4 regions of the Streptomyces sp. RLA123 genome follow, and region 2 is predicted to be linked to each of the others. Evidence: riboswitches for the same ligand, from Rfam matches in the RefSeq annotation. Region 2 holds a riboswitch; each other region holds the start of a gene.
The links. A riboswitch is a leader RNA that binds a small molecule or an ion and turns the genes downstream of it on or off. The one in region 2 is predicted to bind cyclic di-AMP.
Positions count from the first base shown of each region.

Region 1: it holds a riboswitch for cyclic di-AMP, as region 2 does, so the genes downstream of both, RV983_RS10360 (M23 family metallopeptidase) here and RV983_RS04915 (transglycosylase family protein) in region 2, are expected to answer to the same signal.
Region 3: it holds a riboswitch for cyclic di-AMP, as region 2 does, so the genes downstream of both, RV983_RS20080 (M23 family metallopeptidase) here and RV983_RS04915 (transglycosylase family protein) in region 2, are expected to answer to the same signal.
Region 4: it holds a riboswitch for cyclic di-AMP, as region 2 does, so the genes downstream of both, RV983_RS15220 (C40 family peptidase) here and RV983_RS04915 (transglycosylase family protein) in region 2, are expected to answer to the same signal.

Region 1 covers NZ_JBWDOR010000003.1:2,304,401-2,308,603, reverse strand. The annotation lists gene RV983_RS10375 (M16 family metallopeptidase) at 1-1,004, shown strand, start outside; gene RV983_RS10370 (hypothetical protein) at 1,069-1,287, opposite strand; partial or broken gene RV983_RS10365 (class I SAM-dependent methyltransferase) at 1,518-1,805, opposite strand; cyclic di-AMP (ydaO/yuaA leader) riboswitch at 2,211-2,373, shown strand; gene RV983_RS10360 (M23 family metallopeptidase) at 2,389-3,198, shown strand; gene RV983_RS10355 (GntR family transcriptional regulator) at 3,419-4,111, shown strand.
Region 2 covers NZ_JBWDOR010000003.1:1,065,239-1,069,441, reverse strand. The annotation lists gene RV983_RS04920 (aldo/keto reductase) at 1-430, opposite strand, end outside; cyclic di-AMP (ydaO/yuaA leader) riboswitch at 1,340-1,539, shown strand; gene RV983_RS04915 (transglycosylase family protein) at 1,544-2,683, shown strand; gene RV983_RS04910 (SAM-dependent methyltransferase) at 2,887-3,702, shown strand; gene RV983_RS04905 (putative bifunctional diguanylate cyclase/phosphodiesterase) at 3,699-4,203, shown strand, end outside.
Region 3 covers NZ_JBWDOR010000003.1:4,405,246-4,409,448, reverse strand. The annotation lists gene RV983_RS20085 (hypothetical protein) at 19-300, shown strand; gene RV983_RS20080 (M23 family metallopeptidase) at 392-1,687, opposite strand; cyclic di-AMP (ydaO/yuaA leader) riboswitch at 1,699-1,837, opposite strand; gene RV983_RS20075 (hypothetical protein) at 2,630-2,800, shown strand; gene RV983_RS20070 (hypothetical protein) at 2,836-3,453, shown strand; gene RV983_RS20065 (helix-turn-helix domain-containing protein) at 3,564-4,203, shown strand, end outside.
Region 4 covers NZ_JBWDOR010000003.1:3,378,955-3,383,157, reverse strand. The annotation lists gene RV983_RS15230 (C40 family peptidase) at 1-309, opposite strand, end outside; partial or broken gene RV983_RS15225 (hypothetical protein) at 650-1,004, shown strand; gene RV983_RS15220 (C40 family peptidase) at 1,030-2,163, opposite strand; cyclic di-AMP (ydaO/yuaA leader) riboswitch at 2,172-2,333, opposite strand; gene pcrA (DNA helicase PcrA) at 2,611-4,203, shown strand, end outside.

The sequences.
Region 1 (4,203 bases), 1.2 Mb from region 2:
CGCTACGCGCCCCGGCGTTCCCGGAGAGCGAGATCGAGCGCCTGGTGGGCAACCGCCTCGACGAGATCCCGCACGAGCTCGCCAACCCCGCGCGGCGCGCCGCCATGGCGCTGTCCAAGGAGCTCTTCCCCGCCGAACTGCGGTGCTCCCGGCCGCGCCAGGGTTCCGAGGAGACCGTCGCCCGGATCGACGCGCCGGCCGTCCGCGCCTTCTACGACACGCACGTACGGCCGTCCACCGCGACCGCGGTCGTGGTCGGCGACCTCACGGGGATCGACCTGGACGCGCTGCTCGGCAGCACCCTGGGGGAGTGGAGCGGCAAGCCCGCCGAGCGCCGCCCGCTGCCCGCGATCACCGCGGACGACACCGCCCGCGTGATCGTCGTCGACCGGCCCGGCTCCGTCCAGACCCAGGTGCTCATCGGGCGCACGGGCTCGGACCGCCACGACCCGGTCTGGCCGGCCCAGGTGCTCGGCACGTACTGCCTCGGCGGCACGCTGACCTCGCGCCTCGACCGCGTGCTGCGGGAGGAGAAGGGCTACACCTACGGCGTCCGCGCCTTCGGCCAGGTCCTGCTCTCCACTCCGGAGGGCACCGGCATCTCCCTGCTCGGCATCAGCGGCTCCGTGGCGACCGACGTCACCGCGCCGGCGCTGGCCGACACCTGGCAGGTGCTGCGCACCCTGGCGGCGGAGGGGCTCACCGACGAGGAGCGGGACGTCGCCGTCCAGAACCTCGTGGGTGTCGCGCCACTGCGCTACGAGACGGCCTCGGCCGTCGCCGGCACCTTCGCCGACCAGGTCGAGCAGTCGCTGCCCGACGACTTCCAGGCGCGGCTGTACGAGCGCCTGGCGGCCACCGGCACGGTCGAGGCCACGGCCGCGGCCGTCGCCGCGTTCCCGCTGGACCGGCTCGTGGTCGTGCTGGTCGGTGACGCCGCCGCGATCGCCGACCCGGTCCGCGACCTCGGCATCGGACCCGTGACGGTCGTCACGGGCGCCTGACGCCACCCGCCCGCACCGCGGCCCCGGACGCCCCTCGGCGCCCGGGGCCGCGTCGCGTCCGGGCTCAGCGCTCCAGCCGCGTGGCGGCCATGTTGATCCGCATGCCGCACGGGAGCCGCCCGTCGGACCCTGCCAGGTCGGCCGCGCGGCCGAGGAACCCGGCGCGGAGATCCGCGGTCTGCTCCTCGTCGAGGACCTCCATGTCGTAGTACGTCGAGGTGAGGGTGGACCAGACCTCCGAGGGCGTGCCGTCCATGCCGATGACCACGGTCTGCCAGGACACCGGCGCGAACCCGAGCGGTCCCAGGAGCTCGTCCAGCCCCGCTCGCCCCCGCGCGTCCTGCGGTCACCGAGCCGGGGCAGGCGCCTCTCGGGCGGAGCCGCCTCGAAGTACGGCATGGCCAGCGTCAGGAAGAGGTCCACTCCCTCGCCGGGGACGGGCCCGCCGCCGACGGCGACGGCCAGTGTCCCGCCCGGGGCGAGCACCCTCGCCGCCTCGGCGGTGACCTGGTCGGGGTCGGACATCAGCATGAGCGCCATGTGCGACACCACGGCGTCGAAGGAGTCGTCGGCGAAGGGCAGCTCTTGGGCTCGGCCCTGCGGAAGGTCGGCGCCTGCCAGCGGGGGCCGCCGGGGGGCGAGGGCCGGCTCGCCCTCCGACAGGTCGATGCCGGCGAGGACCTCGGCCCCCCCGCTCGGCGAACAGTTCCAGCAGTGCGCCGTCCGCGCAGCCCAGGTCCAGGACGCGGCGAGCGCCGGGGACGTGCTCGGCCGGCACCGCGTGGCTGGTGCGCCCGTCACGGGTGAGAGCCTTGTGGACCCCCGCCGACTAAAGGCCGGGGCTCCGGTCGTGAAAGGCGCGCAAAAAATCTTCGGCGGCACGGGCCGCGGGCTTCGTTGCCCTTGGTGCCGTGGTCACGCGGGGACCCTGCCCAGGGCGCCGAGCGCCCGGTGCCCCTCTGGAGGGCCCGGGAGGTGACGCCGGTCACGGGTCCGGGCGGGCGCTGATCGAGTCGGTGTCCATCAGCGGCGGGGGCGTCCGGATCCTGCCGGGAACTGCGGCTTTGCCGTGCGGGGCACGGTTGGGGCCGGTTGGTGCCCGGTGTGGCATCCCGCACAAAAGGCCGGATTTTTTTGGAACGGCCGCGGGGGCGCGGTTAGCGTCCTCGGGTTGTCCGGCGGAATCAGCCGCCCCCCGCGGCACCGGAGCAACGATCGCCGAGTCCCCGTCGGGCGTGAGCCTGGGGAGCCGGGGACCCACATGAGTCGTCCCCTGGGGTGAATCGGGCCCGCCCTCACCGGGGCGCCCGTAGGAGACCTTCCTGCTCCGAACCCGTCAGCTAACCCGGTAGGCGAGAAGGAAGGAAAGGATCCCCGCCTGCCCATGGCGTTCACCATACGCACCACCGTCGCCTGCGCCGCCGCGTTCACCGCCGTCACCGCCGGTACGCTCACCGCCTCCGCCTCCGCCTCCGCCCACACCGCGGACGCCGAGCGTTCCGCGTTCGCCAAGTGCGCCGCTGTCAGCGGCGACCTGGCGGCCCACCTTGCCGAGCAGGCGGACGCCCAGCACAAGGCGGCGGTCTCCGCGGCGAAGAAGGCCACGAAGCAGCACGCGGCACACGTCGCGCACGTGATGAAGGAGCGGGCGGCCAAGAAGGCCGAGGCCGCCAAGGCGGCGAAGGGGGTCAAGGAGTCCAAGACCGCCGCCACGGCCCGCGCCGAGGCGAAGGCCACCGCCCGCGACGGTGCGGCGCACGCCTCGCGCTCCCGCGCCCGCACGTCCCTGACCTCCTGGAGGCTGCCGGTCCACGGCGGCATCGGCACCCCGTACCACGCCACCAGCAGCCTGTGGTCGTCCGGTTACCACACGGGCGTGGACTTCCAGGCAGCCATCGGCACGTCGGTGCACGCCGTCGGCGCCGGTACGGTCGTCGAGGCCGGCTGGGGCGGTTCGTACGGCAACAACGTCGTGATCCGTCACGCGGACGGCATGTACACCCAGTACGGCCACCTGTCCTCGATCGGCGTCTCGGTCGGCCAGGCGGTCGCCGCCGGCACGCAGATCGGCCTGTCGGGCGCCACGGGCAACGTGACCGGCCCGCACCTGCACTTCGAGGCCCGGACCACCCCGGCGTACGGCTCCGACGTCGACCCGGTGGCGTACCTGCGCTCCCACGGCGTCCTCTTCTGACCTCCCGGTCCACCTCCCTCCCCCCACCCGAAGGCCCCGGCTCCCCCAAGGCCGGGGCCTTCGGTATGCGCGGAAGTGTGTCCGAAAAGACTCCATGAATTCCGGGCTGCCGCCGGAATCGGCCATGTGCTGGAATAGAGTCGTCACGGAAATGCCGGCACCTGCGGTGCGCGGGAATTCAGCGGCAGCCGTCGGCACGCAGGGGAAGGAAACCGGCGATGTGGGACCGGATGTGAACGGGACGGGCGGCGCGGGCCGCCGCATTTCCGCCCAGGCGGTGTGCGCGGCGATTCGCGACGACATCATCAGTGGGCACTTCGCACCGGGCAGCCGGCTGACCGAGGAGCAGCTCGCCAAGCGCTACGGGGTGTCGCGGGTCCCGGTCCGTGAGGCGCTGCGCACCCTGGAGTCCGAGGGCTTCGTCCTCACCCGCCGGCACGCCGGCGCGTCCGTGGCCGAGCCCACCCACCAGGAGGCCGAAGACCTCCTGGAGATCCGCGGCCTGCTGGAGCCGCTGGGCGCCGCGCGCGCGGCCCAGCGGCGTACGGAGGCACACGTCAAGGTGTTGCACGGCCTGGTGCGCCTCGGTCAGGAGCGTTCGGCGCAGGGGCAGTTGTCCGATCTGCCGGCGCTGGACGGGTGGTTCCACGAGACGCTGGCGCAGGCCTCGGGGAGCCCCACGCTGGTGGCGCTGCTGACGCAGCTGCGGCACAAGATCGCCTGGGTGTACGCGGTGGACTCGCCGGGCCGCGCGGCGGAGTCCTGGGAGGAGCACGGATTCGTCGTGGACGCCGTCGCCCGTGGGGACGCCGAGCGCGCCCGCACGGCGATGGCGGGCCACGTGGAGCGCGCCGCGGCGGTGCACCGGCTGCGCCGCCCGGAGCGTGCGGGCCGCGGTGCGCCCCTTCGGTGAGGAAGCGGAAACATGCCGTACACAAACCGAGCCATCACTTTTAACAGCGATGCCGTATACAACGGGAGAACAGGCCGCACTCCCATTTCGCA
Region 2 (4,203 bases):
TGTCCGGGTCGAAGCGGTGGGAGTAGAAGACGTCGACGTAGTCCAGGCCCATGCGGCCGAGCGACTGGTCCAGCGAGGCCAGCATGTACTTGCGGCTGCCCCACTCGCCGTACGGGCCGGGCCACATGTCGTAGCCGGCCTTGCTGGCGATGAACAGCTCGTCGCGGTACGGGCGCAGGTCCTGGGCGAAGAGGGTGCCGAAGTTGGCCTCGGCCGAGCCGGCGGGCGGCCCGTAGTTGTTGGCGAGGTCGAGGTGGACGACCCCGCGGTCCACGGCGCGGCGCAGGACCGCGCGCTGGGTCTCCAGCGGCGAGGTGTCGCCGAAGTTGTGCCACAGGCCCAAGGAGACGGCGGGGAGCAGGACCCCGCTGCGGCCGGTGCGGCGGTACTGCATCGAGGCATAGCGGTCTTCGGCGGCGAGGTAGGGCACGCGGGGGCTCCCGGTCGGTGTGGCGATGTAAGAAAATGTTCGGGATTGGGAGGCTACCCCTGGCGGTTCTGCCGTGTCACCCGGGTTCCCGGCCGTCCCGCGCGCTGCCCGTGGCCCAGGTCACGGCGCCCGGCAGATACCGCCGTCACGCGGGGTCGGCGCAGGCTTCGGGTGTGGCCGGGCGTGGAGGGGGTGGGGTGCGCGGGGCGAGGGGGTCGCCCTCCTTCACGCGCAGCACGCCCGGCTGCATGTCCGAGTGCCGGGTGGAGCGCGCCCCCGGGCAGTCCCCTTACCAGACCCGGCCGTACTCGGTGCCCCCGCGCGTCGAGCACCTCGCCGCGGGTCGGCAGGAAGACCGCGGCCGCGCCGCCGGTCAGGCCCGCGGTGAGCGCCGCCGGGTCCTCGGTCGCCTCGACGGTGCAGCGGTGCTCCCGTCCGCGTTACCGGAGGGCGGCGACGCCGTCGGGAATCGACGGGTGCCGGTCATCGGTTGCCCCACTGGACACGACGACGTGTGCGGGCTCCATGAAGCCGTCGTGGAAGGCGGGTTGGGACGCCCCATGTCATGCCTTATCCGGCATCAAAGGTCGTAAGCGGACATATGCATCCACAGTGCATGCGTAGGCAATAGGCACGTGATGGGTGTCACGCGGCGAACACGCTGCGGCAGGTTTCGGCAACCCAACGTCGATTTAAGTTCCCCATATTCACCACCCGTGTACGGCCGTTTGCCCGGGGTCATTATTTCGCCTACGCAGAGCGGACGCCTCTCACGTAACGTCACAGAATTTATTGATCGACTTGCCGGTCGGCGATTGCTGTGATTTCGGACCTTGCCGGGGCGCGATGGCGTCGTTTAGCTTCCAAGTCCCGCAGGCCGGATGCCCGCGGGAATTCTTCCGAGTGGAACGCCTAATCCTGCCGCCACTCGTAAACCGGATGACAAGACCGCACGGCAGGAGCGGGGGACCCAGGTAGGTGCCGTTCCGTGTCACGGAACGGCTTGGGGTGAAGTCGCAGCGACGTGCCTTTGGTTGGCATGCCTCAACGCGGCCGGGCAGCTCCAGCCCGAACCCGACAGCTCACCTCGTAGGCGTCGGAGAGGAATTCCTCATGCCCGCAAAGGGAAAGCACCGTCGTCAGCGGACCAACCGTTTCGTCCGCATCGGCGCATTCGCCGGCACCACGAGTGCCGCGATCGCCCTTCCGGTCGTCGGCGCCACCGGTGCCCACGCCGCCCCGGTGAGCGTCTGGGACAAGGTCGCCAGCTGCGAAAGCACCAACAACTGGTCCATCAACACCGGTAACGGTTTCTACGGCGGCCTCCAGTTCACCCAGAGCACCTGGGCCGGATTCGGCGGCACCAAGTACGCCGCGCGTGCGGACCTCGCCACCAAGTCCGAGCAGATCGCCGTCGCCGAGAAGGTCCTGGCCGTCCAGGGCCCGCAGGCCTGGCCGGTGTGCGGCCCCAAGGCCGGTCTGACCAAGGCGATGGCCGACACCTCGGCCACCCCCGAGAGCGTCGCCGGCACCACCACCCCCAAGCCCGCCACCCCCGTGAAGGACACCGGGGCCGGCAAGCCCGCCGACTCCGCCTCCAAGCCGGCCACCGGCGACAGCTACAAGGTCGTCGGCGGCGACACCCTCTCCTCGATCGCGGACGCCCAGGACGTGACCGGCGGCTGGCACGAGTTGTACGCCGCCAACAGGTCCGTCATCGGCGCCGACCCCAACCTGATCCGCCCGGGCCAGGTCCTGGCGCTGAGCGGCGAGGTCAAGGTCGCCCTCCCGGACAAGCCCGCCGAGAGCACCCCCGCGCCGGCGAAGCCCGCCTCCTCGTCCGCCTCCGGCTACACGGCCCCGCTGGACCACGTCACGCTGGGCACCCCCTACCACCAGTCCGGTTCCATGTGGTCGAAGGGCTACCACACCGGTGTCGACTTCATCGCCTCCACCGGCACCAAGGTGAAGTCGATCGCGTCCGGCACCGTGGTCTCCGCCGGCTGGGGCGGCTCGTACGGCAACCAGGTCGTCATCAAGCACGCCGACGGCAAGTACTCGCAGTACGCCCACATGTCCTCGCTGTCGGTCTCGGCCGGCCAGACCGTCTCCGAGGGCCAGCAGCTGGGCCTGTCGGGCGCCACGGGCAATGTCACCGGCCCGCACCTGCACTTCGAGGTGCGCACCACCGCGTCGTTCGGTTCCGACGTCGACCCGCTCGCCTACCTCCGCGCGCACGGCGTCAGCGTCTGAGCGATCTGACTGCCCGTCATCCGGCGGTGACAAGTGCCCTGTTTCCCGCGCCGCGGGGGCAGGGCACTTGCCGTTGGCGAGTGACCGAAAACGGATCGAATATTTCCATTTCTGGTTTCTCTCGATCGAACGATCAGTAGCCTCTGAGCCACGCGGCCGTCCACACGGACGGGTGCCCTGATCCCGACGAGCTGGAGTCGTTGATGGAGCGTCCCGCCTGGGCCCCCCACGGCATCGACCTGTCCGTGCCGAGCGTGTCCCGCATCTACGACTACTACCTGGGCGGCTCGCACAACTTCGAGGTCGACCGGGAGGCCGGGCGGCGGGCGATCGAGGCCTTCCCGGGCCTGCCCAAGATCATGCAGGCCAACCGGGCCCTGATGCGCAGGGCCGTGCGCTTCGCGGTGGACGAGGGCATCACCCAGTTCCTCGACATCGGTTCCGGCATCCCCACCTTCGGCAACGTCCACGAGGTCGCCCAAGCCGCGAACCCCGCCTCCCGCGTGGTGTATGTCGACCACGACCCGGTCGCGGTCGCCCACAGCCGCGCGGTGCTGGACGGCCACGAGAACGCCGTGATCGTCGCCGCCGACCTGCGCTCCCCGCGCGACATCCTGGACAGCGAGGAGACCGGCCGGCTGCTGGACCTCGACCGCCCGGTGGCCCTGCTGCTGGTCGCCGTCCTGCACTTCATCGAGGACGCCGACGACCCCGCCAAGGCCGTCGCCGAACTGCGCGACGCGCTCGCCCCGGGCAGCCTGCTCGTTCTCACCCATGCCTCCGTGGAAGGCGGCCCGCGCCGGCCCGAGGAGGGCGAGCGGGTGGAGAACGTCTACCGCCGTGCCAGTTCACCGCTGATCATGCGCTCGCGGGACGCGGTGGAGGCGTTCTTCGACGGGTTCGAACTCGTCGAACCGGGCCTGGTCTCGCCGCCGCTGTGGCGCCCGGACGGCTCGGACGACGACGAACTCGATCCGGTCGTCTTCAGCGGGTTCGCGGGCGTCGGCCGCAAGGCGTGACCGTGACCACGGAATGCGACCCCGACCCCGAACCGGAGCCCGCCGACAGCCTGCGGCGCTTCGCGATCATCTGGAGCCGGGCGATCTACCCGGCCACCGCCACCTCCATGACCCGCGGCGAGTTCGAGGAGTACCTGCTCCCGCTCGCCGCGCGGCTGGAGGCGGCCCTGCACGCCCAGCCCTTCGACCCGCGCGCCGGCGCGGAGATCGGCTCAGCGCTGGTGGCCGCGCACTGCACCGACCCCGAGGCGCTGCCCCGCATCCTCGGCGTCGTGGACGCCTACCTGCTGCTGTACTCCCCGCTGGACCCGGCCCTGCCGACGGACGAGGGCCGTACCCGCTCCGGCCGGCTCCAGCACTGGATCGCCTACGGGTACGCGGGCGCGCTGCGGGAACGGACCAGGACCGAGCAGGAGGCCCTGTCCCGGGCCGCGCTCGCCGCCCGCACCGCCGTCGAACAGGCCCTGCACGAGAGCGAGGTGCGGTTCCGAGCCATCTTCC
Region 3 (4,203 bases), 3.3 Mb from region 2:
GGGAAACGGGAGGTTCCCATGACGGTCCTGGCGGAGGTCGAGTTCCCGGGCGTGACGGCCCTGCAGTACGAGGAGGCCAATCACCGCGCCGGATTCGGCCCCGAACATCCCCCCGCCGGGCTGCTGGCCCACGCCGCAGTGATCACCAACGACGGTCTGCGGATCGTGAACGTGTGGCATTCGGCCGAGGCGCTGGAGGCCTATCTCGTGATCATGATGCCGGCGGCCAAGGAGTCCGGGTTCCCGGAACCGAGCGGCCCGCCCCGGGTCTCGGAGCTCTACAACTTCCTCGTCCCGTAGGTCACGGGCTCACAAACGGGCCGGCGGCCTGGTGTCGGGGGTGTCACCAGGCCGCCGGGGTCCGTGCGTACGACGCTAGCGTCGCGTCGGATCAGGGCTTCATGCCCATGCTGCGCAGCCACGGCATCGGGTCGATCGGGTCGCCGCCGCCGGGGCGGACCTCGATGTGCAGGTGCGGGCCGGTGACATTGCCGGTCGCGCCGACGCGGCCGATGGTGTCGCCGGTGGAGACCTTGCCCGAGGTGACCAGCATCGAGGAGAGGTGGCAGTACCAGAGCTCGGTGCCGTCGTCGAGGGTCAGGATGATGCGGTAGCCGTACGAACCCGCCCAGCCGGCCTCGGTGACGGTGCCGCCGTGGATGGCCTTGGCCGGGGTGCCGGTCGGGGCGGCGAAGTCCTGGCCGGTGTGGGTGTTGGCCCACAGGGAGCTGGACTGCCCGAAGCTCGCGGTGAGCGTGTACGAGGTCAGCGGCAGGGTGTAGCTCTTGGCGAGCTCGGCCAGCCGGGCGGCCTCGGCCTTCTTCGCGGCGGCCTCGGCTGCCTGCTTCTTGGCCGCGGCCTCCACGCGTACCTGCTGCGCGGCGGCGGCCTTGGCCGCCTTGTCGGCGGCCTCCCGCTGCGCGGCGGTTCGCGCGGCCGTGTCGGCGGCGTTCCGCTGCTGCTGGGCCTGGTCGAGGATCCGGGCGCGCAGCGCCTCGCCGGCCTTCGGGGTCAGGGCCTCGGCAACGGGCTTGGCAACGGGCTCGTCGTCCAGCAGGGTGCCGATCCCGGGGACCTTGGACACCTCGGGCAGGTTGGGGAGGGAGACGGGGAGCGGGCTCTTGCCCTCGGCGGTCGCGACACCGCCGACGCCGAGTACGGCCACTGCCGCGACGCCGAAGACCGCCGAACCGCGGCCCAGCGTGCGCTGCTTGGCCACCCGGTGCCGGCCGCGGACGGGCGCGGTGGACTCCTCGGTGGGGTTCCACGGTTCGGTGGCCGGCTCCGGCTCGCCGAACGGGGACAGGGGCTGCGCGGCGTACGCGTCCGGGGTGGCCGCGTCGTGGGCCGCGTCGGCTTCATGGGTGCCGAACGCCTCGTCGACGAAGGCCGCGGACTCGACCGCGCTGCGCGGCTCGGGCACGGGAGCGACGGGCGTGAACGGCGCTACGGGTCCGGTGACCGGCGCGGGAGCCGCGGCGAGTGCTTCCTCGACCCAGCCCGCGGCGAAGTTCCACTCCGCGGTGTCCCAGCCGTCTATCGCGTTCTTCTTCGGCGGAGCCTGCTCGGCGGCCGGGGGATTCCACCCGGCGGCCATGTTCCACTCTGCGGTGTCCCACTCGGGGTTGGTGTACCCGGCCTCTTGTCGTAGTTGTCCGGGTATCAGGGCAGGCTCGTTCGACGCCACGCGGGCGCGCTCCTTTCCTTCCTTCTCGCCTACCGGGTTAGCTGACGGGTTCGGAGCAGGAAGGTCTCCTACGAGGGCCGTGACGGCCCCCGATTCACCCCAGGAAGTGGTTCCCCGGTTCCCGCGGACGGGATTCGGCAAGCGCACGGCGCCGCCCTGGCGGGCGACGGGTGACCGCGCTGCGTTATCGAACGTTAATAGAGGCGGCACCCAATTCCAAGCCGCTTCGGCGAGTTCACACCGGGAATCTATGGGGATTTACCGGGCAGATCGTCGCATTCCGCTGTGACTGCCGTGACCAACGAGAGATGTGAGTGTGCATCAGTCGTTATGCGGAAGGGAGCGCTCTGCTCACGAGGAGTGAAGGTCACCCCGGACCCCGGCCGCCCAACACCCGTTCCCGGCGGGCGCCGAGACAACGCGCGGCAAGGTCCGCACCACCGCCCGGCGAGGGACTGCGGTGCACTTCACGCCACTGGCGGCGAGCAGAAGAGGCTCGGCGGGGGCCGCCGTACGGGCTCCCGGCGGAGCGCGGCGCACGCCATGGAGGGGCCGGGCGGCCGGCGACGGCGGTGAAGGTTTCGGCACCGCGACCCCCCGGGGCCCCACGTGCCCCACGACGGGGGCCGTGACGCTCGTCACCATTGACACCACCCGACGCCGCGTGCTTGCCGCACGATGACATGGAAACCCCTCTGAAAGCAGGGCAATTCCGGTCGCCGCGGCGGACCCTGAGGACTCAACGGACGCTGATGTGCCGTCATCCACAGCGGCACGGCCGCATCGTTGCCCCAGCCGCCGCCCGCCCTCACGGGACGGCTCGGGAGGCTCGGCCGGAGCCGGGTCCCGGGCGCCCGGGGCCTCCACGCCCCCTGTGCGACGGCCGCGCGGGTGCGTCATCATGCCCGAGTACGGCGGATTCGCCCGATCTTGGAGGCTCGCATGAAGCTGGGCAAGGCACTGGCCAAGGGCTACGCGGAGGAGACCGGCGACGAGCAGCCCGGTGTCGCGAAGGAGATCGACGTCGCGACGGCCGTGACGGCCCGGACGGCCCCGGCGACGGACGTCACGGCGACGCAGGAGCCCGAGAGCGCCGAGGCCGCGGTCCGGTGAGGTACGGACGCCGCTTGCCGGAGGAGCGGCCGGCAGTGCCGCCGACAGGCTGGAAGCTGGCGTTCCCGATGCTCTCCGCGGACGGTACGCGCGTCGGCTTCCGGGGCGTCTCCCTCGGCGGGCGCATCGTGTACGACGTCCTGGACGATGCCCGGTGCGGCTACGGGAGGCGGCACCCCAGCCCGGCCCGGGGCTGCGACTGCGGCTTCTACTGCCTGCACACGGCCGCCGAGGCGCAGGCGCTCACCTGCGCCACGGACTGCGGCGACGCGGTGATCCTCCAGGTCAGCGTGCTGGGCGCGTACACCCGCTACGAACGCGGCATGCGCTATGCCCGGCAGCGGGTGCGCACCGTCCGCATGGCGGCCTGCCGCTGCGGCCGCCCGGCGCGGGTCTTCGTGCGCGATGGTACGGGCCTGCCGGGCTGGCGGGCGCTCCAGGCCGGCTGCCACGTCTGCACGGCGGGCCTGCGGGTACTGCACCCGGCGGACTTCGGCCGCCTCGCCGGCCCCGGCGTCAACGTCACCGGCGAGGCCCCGCAGCCCGCCGGCACTCCTCCGCTGCGCCAGGAGCTCGCCGCCGAGGCCGCGGCCCTGCGCGCCCGCCTCGACCACTTCCAGGAACGCCTCCGCCACCTGGAGGAAGGCGCCTAGACCCCTCCCGGGGGTGTCGCGCCGTCCTGCCCGCCGCCCCCGCGAGCCCGCGACCTGGGCGGGGACGCGGGGCCGGGCGCGGGTATGACCGGCCGCCCATACTGGAGGACATGGAGCACAACGCCGAGCTCAGGGAGTTCCTGCGGACCCGCAGGGCGCGGCTGAGCCCTCAGGACGCGGGGGTGGCGGTCAGCGGCACGGCGCGCAGGGTGCCGGGGCTGCGGCGCGAGGAGCTGGCGCGGCTCGCCGGCGTGAGCACCGACTACTACACCCGTTTGGAGCAGGGCCGGCACCAGAATGTCTCCGACGCGGTGCTGGACGCCGTGGCCCGGGCCCTGCGCCTGGACGCGGGCGAACGGGCGAACCTCTTCGAGCTGGCGCGGCCGCGCCGCGCCGCCCGCCGCCCGCCGCACCGGCCGCAGCGGGTCCGTCCCGAGGTGCACCGCGTGCTCGACCTGCTGGAGGGCCGCTCGCCGGCCCTGGTGCTGGGACGGCACGGTGACGTACTGGCCTCCAACCGGCTCGCCCGCGCGCTGATCACCGACTTCGACGCGCTCCCGCACCGGGACCGCAACCTGGCGCGCTTCCTGTTCCTCGACGGGGCCGCGCGGGACCTGTACCGGCAGTGGGCGGCCTACGCCGCGGAACTCGTCGGCGCCCTGCGGGCGCAGGCCGCGCGGTACCCCGACGACCCGGGACTGACCGAGCTGGTCGGCGAACTGACCATAAAGAGCACCGAGTTCCGCGACT
Region 4 (4,203 bases), 2.3 Mb from region 2:
CCCCAGGCCGTCGCGGGTGCGGTTGAGGCGCTCGGTCCTGCGGGCGAGCTCGTTCTGGAGGTCATCGATCCGGTGCTGGACCGTGTCGGCCTTCTCCTTCGCGCCGTTGTACCGCTCGGTGGCCTGCTCGGCCTCCTCGTAGAGCCGGTCGACACGGGCCTTGGCCTCGGAGGTGGTCAGCCGGGGTTCGGCGTGCCCGGTCTCACCGAACACCGTCACCGAGGCCGCTCCCGCGATGGCGAGCGTGGCGGCCGTGCGCACGGTGGAGCCGGTGAGGGTGCGCTCCTTGGGCTTTCTGTGCGACGCCACGCGCCGTCACTCCTTCCGAGCTGCCGGACTTGCTGCCCGCGGTCCGGCGGCGGACGGACGGGGAGCCGCGCCGCCGCCGGACCTTCGGCGGGGGTGGCCGATGCCGACGACGAGTCCCGCCGGCAGTGGGGATCGGCCACCTGGGGCAGGACGCTAAACCTGTGCGCCGCCGGGCGGCGGGGGAGTGTGCGGGACTGGTCCGATTCGGCCGCTACCTGTCACGCGATGACCGCTGTTCGACGGGTGACCTGGTCGCTTGCGGTCCAGCCGTGACCGATGTGCCGGAAGGAGCCCACCTCGGTGCCTGGTGCTGATATGGGCGTGGCTGGGGTCGTGAGCCATGGACGTACTCATCAGCCTCGTCGTCGGCCTGCACATCATCGGCATCGCCGCCCTGCTCGGCGGCTTCCTCACCCAGATGAAGGCCATGGGCCGCGGCGAGGCGCGCTTCGTGCCGGGCATGCTGCACGGCGCTCTCACCATGCTGGTCACCGGCGCGCTGCTGGTCGGCCTCAACCAGGCCGACGACCAGCCGGTGAACAACGTCAAGATCGGCGTGAAGCCGGCCGTGCTGGTGGTGGTCCTCGGCCTGGTCCACGTCAAGCGCGACGAGGAGAAGGTGGTCGGCGGCGGCCTTCGGCACCATGGGTGCGCTGACCACCGCCAACATCTTCATCGCGGTGCTCTGGACCTGAGTCCCTTTGCGGGGAGGCGCGGGACTCAGGCCATCCGGGCGTAGCCGTAGATCGGCATCTCGGTGATCGGGGCGATCTTCACCACGGTGCCCGTGTGAGGCGCGTGGATCATCTTGCCGCCGCCGATGTAGAGGCCGACGTGGGTCACGTCCGAGTAGAAGAAGACCAGGTCGCCGGGTTGCAGCTGGTCCGCGGTGACGCGGGAGCCGAAGTCGACCTGGTCGTAGGTGGTACGGGGGATGGAGACGCCCGCGGCGGCCCAGGCACCCTGGGTCAGGCCCGAGCAGTCGAAGGAGTTGGGGCCCGTGGCGCCGTACACATAGGGCTTGCCGATCTGGGCGTGGGCGAAGGCGATCGCCTTGTCGGCCTTGGCGGCGTAGGTGCCCGATGCCACCGTGGACGTGGTGGAACCTCCGCCGGTGACCGACGTGTCCGCGGCCGTCTGCTGCGCCTCCTTCTCCTTCGCGGCGATCGCCTTGGCCGCGGCCTCGGCCTCCTCCTGCTTCTTCTTCTCCAGGGCGGCCAGCCGCGCCTTCTCCTGGGCGGTCAGGGTGTTGAGCAACTGCTGCGCGGCGGCGAGCTTCTCCTTGACCGCCTTCTTCTCCGTGGCCAGCGTCGACTGCGCCTCGCTGAGCTTCTGCAGACTCCGGACCGCCTCCGTGCGCTTCTGCGTGGTCGCCTCCTGCTGCGTACGGAAGGCCTCCATCGCGTGCTCCTGGCGGTCGGACAGGCGCTCCACCAGGTGCGCCTGGTCCAGGAACTGCTGCGGGTCGGAGGTGAGCAGGAAGGACGTCGTGCCGTCCAGGCCGCCGCCGCGGTACTGGGCCGTGGCGTACTCGCCGATCGTGCGGCGGGCGTCGTTGAGCGTCTGCGTCTTGCGGGCGACCTGGTCGAGCAGCTCGTCCGCGTGCGTCCGCTGCTTGTCGGTCTGCTCCTTGGCGCCGTTGTAGCGCTCCGTGGCCGCCTCGGCCTGGTGGTAGAGCGAGTCCACCCTGGCCTTGACCTCGGTGATGGACGGCTTGTCGGGGGAGGCGGGCGCCGCGCTGGCGCTCTCTCCGAAGAGGGTGACGGTCGCCAGTGCGGCGGTCGTCAGCCCCACGGCCGTGCGCGGGCCGGGGACCGTGAGCATGCGGGGGCGCGGCTTGCGGTGCGTCGCCAAGTCGGACGGCTCCTTCCGTGGACCGCCTACCGGGTTAGCTGTCGGGTTCGGGCTTCGGAAGGCCGCCCTACGGTCGTCCGGGCACGTGTGCGTGTGCCCGTACGGACCGATTCACCCCAAAGTGGTGGGTCCCCGGCTCCGGCGGTCGCCGGACTCAGCGGAGGCGGCCGTGACGGCTCGGTCGCCGCCGTTCGGTGCGGACCGCCTGAGGGGGCACGCTAGTCAACTGGGGTGGCTCCTGGGAAGGCTGGTGTTCGAATTGTCCGCAATCATTTCGTGACCTTTACGCAGCCGGGCCGTTGCCCGGCCCTCCGGTGGGCCACTCCGGTGGGCCCGCGGAGGCTCTCGGGCGGCACTGCCGCGGGGCTGCGTGCGCGGAACCCGCGACCACCGGGCTCCCGGAAGCGGCGCACCGCTGTCGGTCCCACCGCTTAGACTCGGGAAGCGATGAGCAGCCTCTTTGACGACAGCTTCCTGGCCGGCTTCGAACCGAGGGAGGAGCACCCGCCGCCGCCCCTCGAGGAGGAGGCCGAGGCGGTTCCGCACGACCTCTTCGAGGGGCGCTTCGACGCGCCCGCCGACCGGGACACGTACTACCGGGACGGCGCGCCGCGCCCGGCCGTCGACCCCGCCGCCCTGCTGGAGGGGCTCAACGAGCAGCAGCGCGCCGCCGTCGAGCACACCGGCTCCCCGCTGCTCATCGTCGCGGGCGCCGGCTCCGGCAAGACCCGGGTGCTCACCCACCGCATCGCCCACCTGCTGGGCGCCCGCAAGGTGCACCCCGGCCAGATCCTGGCGATCACCTTCACCAACAAGGCCGCCGGCGAGATGAAGGACCGCGTCGAGCAACTCGTCGGCCCGCGGGCCCATGTGATGTGGGTCTCCACCTTCCACAGCGCCTGCGTCCGCATCCTGCGCCGGGAGTCCAAGAAGCTCGGCTTCACCTCCAGCTTCTCGATCTACGACGCGGCCGACTCCAAGCGCCTGATGGCGCTGGTCTGCCGCGACCTGGACCTGGACCCCAAGCAGTTCCCCCCGAAGTCCTTCAGCGCCAAGGTCTCCAACCTCAAGAACGAGCTCATCGACGAGGAGACCTTCGCCGACCAGGCCGAGAACCCCTTCGAGAAGAAGCTCGCCGAGGCCTACGCGATGTACCAGTCGCGGCTGCGCGAGGCCAACGCGCTCGACTTCGACGACATCATCATGACCACGGTCAACCTGCTCCAGGTCTTCCCGGATGTCGCCGAGCACTACCGGCGCCGCTTCCGGCACGTCCTGGTCGACGAGTACCAGGACACCAACCACGCCCAGTACACCCTGGTGCGCGAGCTGGTCGGGACCGGGGACGCGGAGCAGGGCGGCGAAGGGCCGGCGGAGCTGTGCGTGGTCGGTGACGCCGACCAGAGCATCTACGCCTTCCGCGGTGCCACCATCCGCAACATCCTCCAGTTCGAGGAGGACTACCCGCAGGCGCGCACGATCCTGCTGGAGCAGAACTACCGCTCCACACAGAACATCCTGACCGCCGCCAACGCCGTCATCGAGCGCAACGCCTCCCGCCGCCCGAAGAACCTGTGGACGGAGGCCGGCCAGGGCCCGGTCATCACCGGCTACGTCGCCGACCAGGAGCACGACGAGGCGCAGTTCATCGCCGACGAGATCGACCGGCTCACCGACGCAGGCGACGCCCGTCCCGGCGAGGTCGCCGTCTTCTACCGGACCAACGCGCAGTCCCGTGTCTTCGAAGAGGTCTTCATCCGCGTCGGCCTGCCGTACAAGGTCGTCGGCGGAGTCCGCTTCTACGAGCGCAAGGAGGTCCGGGACGTCCTGGCCTATCTGCGCGTACTCGCCAACCCCGAGGACACCGTCCCGCTGCGCCGCATCCTCAACGTGCCCAAGCGCGGCATCGGCGAGCGCGCCGAGGCCATGGTCGACGCCCTGGCCTCGCGCGAGCGGATCTCCTTCCCGGCGGCGCTGCGCCGGGTCGACGAGGCCTTCGGCATGGCCGCCCGCTCGGTCAACGCCGTCAAGCGCTTCAAC